One region of the Chromobacterium paludis genome, then DNA from elsewhere that is predicted to be linked to it. Evidence: predicted binding sites of a transcription regulator. Region 1 holds the regulator's gene; the other holds the start of a gene.
What was found. The regulator sigma-54, encoded in region 1, starts transcription at its own class of promoters, with help from an activator protein. The targets are predictions, from matches to a motif close to CTGGCACGCTTCATGCTT.
Positions count from the first base shown of each region.

Region 1 (3,385 bases):
GGCACCGGCTGGTTATTCGCCACCATCACCACGGACATGCTCTTATGGAACAGCTGGTCCAGCGCGGTCTTGGCCGCGGATTGTTCCAGCTTGTTCAGGTAGTCCACCTCTGCCAGGCCCAGCACCTGGACGCGGTTGGGGTGGATGAAGTTCAGGTGGCCCACCAGCGCCAGAGTGGGGCGCTGGCCGTCATTGCCGATGACGTTGCCGATGACGTTGTCTGAGCCGCCGGTGCCGGCGACCCAGGTCAGGTTCAGCTTCTGCTGGTTGTCCTGATACAGGCGGCGCACGGTGATGCTAGGCATTGGGCATCCAATCGCAGAGCTGCTGGTAGAGTTCTTCCCGGCCGGAGGCGTTGAGCATTTTCTCGCGCATCTGGCGGCTGGAGAACAGTTGGGCCAGCTCAGACAGCACTTGCAGGTGCAGGTCGGTGGCGTGTTCCGGCACCAGCAGCACGAACAGACACTGCACCGGCTTGCCGTCCGGCGCCTCGAACGGAATCGGCGCCTTCAGCCGGATGAACACGCCGGTGGCTTCCTTCAGGCCGCGCGCGCGGCCGTGCGGAATGGCCACGCCCTGGCCCAGGCCGGTGGAGCCCAGTTTTTCGCGGCTGAACAGGCTGTCGAAGATTTCGCTGCGGGCGATGCCGCGCGTGTTTTCCACCAGAAGCCCGACTTGCTCGAACACGCGCTTCTTGCTGGAGACGTCCAGATCCAGCAGAACATGGTCCGGAGTCAGTATCTTGCCGATGAGATTCATATTGGATTATGCATGCGGCGCTGGAATAAACCCGGGATTCTACGTTGCCTTGATAGTACTGAAAACCGGGCGGCGCAAAGAAAAACGGGAACCCCTGGGTTCCCGTTGTTTTCAAGCTCGCGTCACAGCGAGGCCTGAGACGCTTCGCCGGAGCTCTGGGCCCGGTGTTCGGTCAGCTTTTCCTTGTGCTTGAGCACCTGGCGGTCCAGCTTGTCCATCAGCAGGTCGATGGCGGCGTAGAGATCGGCCTCGGAGGCTTCGATGTGGATGTCCTTGCCGGACAGATGCACATTGACCTCGGCCTTTTGAACCAGTTTGTCCACGGACAGCGTAACGGAGACGTCGATCACATTGTCGACGTGGCGGGTAATGCGCTCCAGTTTGTTCTCGATGTATTCGCGCAGCGATGGCGTGACTTCCAGGTGCAGGCCAGTTACTTTGAGGTTCATACCCTAGCTCCTTCTGGTGTTGACCGCCCGGGCGGGTTGTCGGGCGGCATTGTATTCTTGTGCTGACTCCTCACAGAGCCTTGCGCAGATTCACCGCCGGAATCTGCATGGCTTCACGATACTTGGCTACGGTGCGTCTGGCAACCTGTATTCCCTGCTTGGCCAGCGCGTCGGCGATGGCGCTGTCGGACAGCGGCTTCGCCCGGTTTTCGCCTTCTATCATGCCGCGGATGTGAGCCTTGATGGCGGTGGCGGAGCACTCGTCACCGCTTTCAGTCTCCAACGAACTGCCGAAGAAATACTTGAGTTCGAACAAACCTCTCGAACAAAGCAGGTATTTTTGGCTGGTGGAGCGGGATACGGTGGATTCGTGCAGGCCCAGTTCCTCTGCGATATCGCGCAGGATCAGCGGGCGCATCGCCACTTCGCCTTGTTCAAAGAACAATTGTTGACGTTCAACAATAGCTTCCGCCACTTTCAGAATGGTGTCAAACCGCTGCTGGATGTTCTTCACCAGCCAGCGCGCCTCTTGCAGGCGGGCCGACATTTCGCCGCCCTGGCCCCGGCTGTCGGCCAGCATGCGTTCGTACAGCTGGTTGACGCGCAGCCGCGGCACGGCCGAGCGGTTCAACTCCGCCACCCAGCGGCCCTTGAGTTTGCGCACGCTGATGTCGGGGATCACGTAGTGGACATCGCCGTGATGGAAGCCGGTGGCCGGATGCGGGTTCAGCCGCGCGATCAGGGCCTGCGCCGCGCGCAGCTCGGCATCGGTGCAGCCCAGTAGCTTCTTCAGCTTGGCGTAGTCGCGGCCGCCCAGCAGCGCGAGGTGTTGTCGGACGATGGCCAGCGCCAGGGCATGGCCGGGCTCCGCGGCGGGGAGGCGCTGCAATTGCAGCTGCAGCGATTCCGCCAGCGTGCGCGCGCCCACGCCGGCCGGGTCGAACTGCTGCAGCAGCGCCAGGCCTACCGCCAGTTCGTCGCTGTCCAGCAGCAGTTCCAGCGGCAGATGGCTGGCCAGTTCGTCCAGGCTGGATTGCAGATAGCCGTCGTCGTCCAGCTCCTCGATCAATAGCCGCACGATGGCTTCGTCGCGGCGGGGCAGGGCGATTTCGCCCAGCTGGGCCAGCAGGTGCTCTCGTAGGCTGACCGGGCAGGGCACGTTGAGCATGGGGTCGTAGTCGTCGCCGCCGCCCTGGGCGCGGCTGCCGGCGCCCCAGTCCATCAGCTCGCCTACGCTGTCGTCGCGGCTGTCGGCCGGCTCGTCCGGCGTCGAACTATCCTGGCTTTCGGATGCGGACTCGCCGTCCCGCGGCTCGTCGCCGCGCTCCAATAGCGGATTGTCCAGCAGGAAGCGCTCCACCTCGGCCTGCAGGTCCAGCGTGGAAAGCTGCAGCAGCTTGATGGACTGTTGCAGCTGCGGCGTCAGCGTCAGCTGTTGCGAAACCTTGAGCTGTAGTGCCTGCTTCATCGCTTACAGGTGGAAGTGCTCGCCAAGGTAGACTTTGCGCACCTTGTCGTTGTTGACCAGTTCCTCGGGCACGCCGGAGGCCAGCACCGAGCCGTCGCTGATGATGTAGGCGCGGTCGCAGATGCGCAGGGTCTCGCGCACGTTGTGGTCGGTGATCAGCACGCCTATGCCGCGTTCCTTCAGGAAGGAGATAATTTTCTGGATGTCGATGACGGCGATCGGGTCCACGCCGGCAAACGGCTCGTCCAGCAGGATGAAGCGCGGGCGGGTGGCCAGCACGCGCGCGATCTCCACGCGGCGGCGCTCGCCGCCGGACAGCGCCAACGCGTTGCTGTCGCGCAGGTGGCCGATGTTCAGGTCGTCCAGCAACAGGTCCAGCTCCTGTTCCAGCTCCTTGCCTTTGAGGCCGGCGATCTCCAGGATGGCGGCGATGTTTTCTTCCACCGTCATGCGGCGGAAGATGGATGCCTCCTGCGGCAGGTAGCCCAGGCCCAGCTGGGCGCGCTGGTGGATGGGATAGTGGGTGAGGGATTGCTCATCCAGCCGGATGTCGCCGTCGTCGGCGCCGATCAGGCCGACGATCATGTAGAAGCTGGTGGTCTTGCCGGCGCCGTTGGGGCCGAGCAAGCCGACGACTTCGCCGCTTTCTATGCTCAGCGAGACGTCCTTGACCACCGTGCGCTTCTTGAAGCGCTTCTTCAGGTGGGAA
Region 1 is NZ_CP043473.1:2,387,908-2,391,292, reverse strand. Features, by position in the region: gene hprK (HPr(Ser) kinase/phosphatase) at 1-305, opposite strand, end outside; gene ptsN (PTS IIA-like nitrogen regulatory protein PtsN) at 298-759, opposite strand; gene hpf (ribosome hibernation-promoting factor, HPF/YfiA family) at 882-1,208, opposite strand; gene FYK34_RS11045 (RNA polymerase factor sigma-54) at 1,279-2,676, opposite strand; gene lptB (LPS export ABC transporter ATP-binding protein) at 2,680-3,385, opposite strand, start outside.

Region 2 (3,385 bases), 2.1 Mb from region 1:
TCGCCGGCCGGGTTGATGCCGATCACCGCGTCGCCGGCGCCGTAGAGCAGGCCGTCCAGCATGGCGGCGGCGATGGCGCGCGGATCGTCGGCCGGGTGGTTGGGCTGCAGCCGCACGCCCATGCGGCCGGGCAGGCCCTGGGTGTTGCGAAAGGCGGTGACCACGCGGCATTTCTTCGCCGCCTGCACCAAATCCTGATTGCGCATCAGCTTGGACACCGCCGCCGCCATTTCCGGGGTGAGGCCCGGCGCCAGCGCGGCCAGCGTTTCCGCCGTGGCGGCGTCGGACAGCAGCCAGTCGCGCAGGCCGCCCACGGTCAGGTGGGACACGGCAGAGAAGGCGGCAGCGTCGTGGCTGTCCAGGATCTGCCGCGTCACCTCGTCTTCCTCGTAGGGAATCAGCGCCTGGTTGAGAAAGATGGTCAACGGCAGATCGGCCAGGCACATTTGCGCGGCCACCCGCTCCTCGGCGCTGGCGGCGGCCAGGCCGGCCAGCTGGTCGCCGGAACGCAGCGGGCTGGCGCGCGCCATCAGCGTTTTCAAGTCGTCGAAACGATAGCGGCGCGGGCCTATCGTAATGGCGTAGCTCATGTGGATGCCTTGAGGGGTTCTGCTTGGGTTTCGGGCGGCTCGCCGTGCAGCAACGCGTCCTGGACGGCTTCGGCGCGTTGGCGCGCGGTGGCGAGGAAGTACAGGTAGCCGGCGGCCAACATGGCGGCGAAGATGCCAGCCAGCAGCAGGTTGTAATAAATCATGGCGATCAGGCAGATGACGGAGCAGCCCAAGGCCAGCGCCGGCAGCCAGGGATAGCCCGGCGCGGCGTAGGGGCGATACAGCGCCGGCTCGCGGCCGCGCAGGCGGAACAGGGCCAGCATGGACACGATGTACATGACGATGGCGCCGAACACCGACAGGGTGACGATGTTGGCGGTCAGCGGCTGGCCGGCGATCTGCACCAGGTCGTCGCTGAAGATGGCGGCGATGCCGACCACGCCGCCGGCCAGGATGGCCCGATGCGGCGTTTGGAAGCGCGGATGGATGGCGGCCAGCGCGCGCGGCAAGTAGCCGGCGCGCGCCAGGGCGAAGATCTGCCGCGAATAACCCATGATGATGCCGTGGAAGGACGCCACCAGGCCGAACAGGCCCAGCCACACCAGCATGTGCAGCCAGCCGCTGTGCTCGCCGACGATCCGCTTCATCGCCTGCGGCAGCGGGTCGTTGATATTGGCCAGCCGGCTCCAGTCGCCGGCGCCGCCGGCCATGATCATCACGCCGAAGGCCAGCGCCACCAGGGTGAGGATGCCGGCGATGTAGGCGCGCGGAATGGTGCGCGCCGGGTCCTTGGCCTCCTCCGCCGCCATGGCCGCGCCCTCTATCGCCAGGAAAAACCAGATGGCGAAGGGCACGGCGGCGAACATGCCGCCGACCGCGCCCCAGTGGAAGGCGTCTTGACCCGCCCAGCCATGATGCAGGAAGTGATCCCAGCTAAAGCCTGGCGCCACCACGCCCATGAACACCAATAATTCAAATATGGCCAGCAGCGTGACGGCGAGTTCGAACATGGCGGCGATGCCGACGCCGGCGATGTTCAACGCCATGAACACCAAATAAGCGCCGCAGGCGGTCCATTTTGGTGCCAAGGACGGGAACTGCACGTTCAAGTAAGCGCCGATGGCCAGCGCGATGGCGGGCGGCGCGAACACGAATTCGCACAGGGTGGCGAAGCCGGCCAGGAAGCCGCCGATCGGGCCGAAGGCGCGGCGGGCGTAGGCGAAGGGACCGCCGGCGTGCGGAATGGCGGTGGTCAGCTCGGTGAAGCTGAAAATAAAGGCGGTATACATCAGCGCGACGAACACGGTGGCGCAGAGAAAACCCAAGGTGCCGGCCTGCGCCCAGCCATAGCTCCAGCCGAAATATTCGCCGGAAATCACCAGGCCGACGGCGATGCCCCATAATTGCCAGCCGCCTAGCTTGCGCGCCAGGCTGTGTGTCGATGCGTTCATTGGCAGCTCCTGTTCAGGATGAAAGGCCTTCGGAAGAAGGATGCCAAGCGAGTACGCAAAAATGATGCCAGTGGAATTGCGCCGACGCAATGCGCGCTAGCTTGCCGCAGTGCGCGCCGTTAGAATCGTCCGCATAGACGAAAAAGCAGGGGAAAGCAGATGTCAGGCAGCAGCATGGGACGATTGTTCACGGTAACTTCCTTCGGCGAGAGCCACGGGCCGGGCATAGGCTGCGTGGTGGACGGCTGCCCGCCGGGGCTGGCCTTGACCGAGGCCGACATCCAGCTGGAGCTGGACCGGCGCAAACCGGGCACCAGCCGCCACGTCACCCAGCGCCGCGAGCCGGACACGGTGGAAATCCTGTCCGGCGTGTACGAGGGCAAGACCACCGGCACGCCCATCGCGCTGTTGATCCGCAACACCGACCAGCGCAGCAAGGACTACGGCAATATCGCCGACACCTTCCGCCCCGGCCACGCGGACTATTGCTACTGGCACAAGTATGGCACGCGTGATCCGCGCGGCGGCGGCCGCTCCTCGGCGCGCGAGACCGCGGTGCGCGTCGCCGCCGGCGCCATCGCCAAAAAATGGCTGAGCGAGAAATACGGCATCGTCATCCGCGGCCACATGACGCAGATCGGCGAGGTGCAGATGCCGTTCAAGGGCTGGGAGCATGTGAATTCCAATCCCTTCTTCAGCGCCGACCCGGACGTGGTGCCGCGGCTGGAGGAGTATATGGACAGCATCCGCAAAAGCCTGGATTCGATAGGCGCGCGGCTGCGCGTGGTGGCGGACAATGTGCCGGTGGGCTGGGGGGAGCCGGTGTTCGACCGCCTGGACGCCGACATCGCCTACGCGATGATGAGCATCAACGCGGTCAAGGGGGTGGAGATCGGCGCCGGCTTCGGCTGCGTGACGCAGAAGGGCAGCGAGCACGGCGACGAGCTGACGCCCGAGGGCTTCGCCAGCAACCACGCCGGCGGCGTGCTGGGCGGCATCTCCACCGGCCAGCAGATAGCCGTTTCCATCGCCATCAAGCCCACCTCGTCCATCGCCCAGCCGCGCCGCTCCATCAACAAGCAGGGCGAGGCCGTCACCATGGAAACCCACGGCCGCCACGACCCCTGCGTAGGCATCCGCGCCACGCCCATCGCGGAAGCGATGCTGGCGCTGGTGTTGATCGACCACGCCTTGCGCCACCGCGCGCAGTGCGGCGACGTGAAGGTGGAAACCCCGCGAATTGCCGGCCGCATCGGCTAGAATTCTAACGGGATAGCGGCCGCCGGGGGAGGCGGCCGATTCAACATTGGGATTACATCATGCTGAAAAGTCTGATCGACGGTCTGACGGGGCGCTTGAAAAAAACGGGAACCGAGGAAAAGG
Region 2 is NZ_CP043473.1:323,919-327,303, forward strand. Features, by position in the region: gene FYK34_RS01545 (ethanolamine ammonia-lyase subunit EutB) at 1-590, opposite strand, end outside; gene eat (ethanolamine permease) at 587-2,002, opposite strand; gene aroC (chorismate synthase) at 2,162-3,262, shown strand; gene FYK34_RS01560 (EAL and HDOD domain-containing protein) at 3,322-3,385, shown strand, end outside.
Region 2: eat (ethanolamine permease) is a predicted target of sigma-54. The motif match lies at 2,056-2,073, and genes of this name have one in related genera.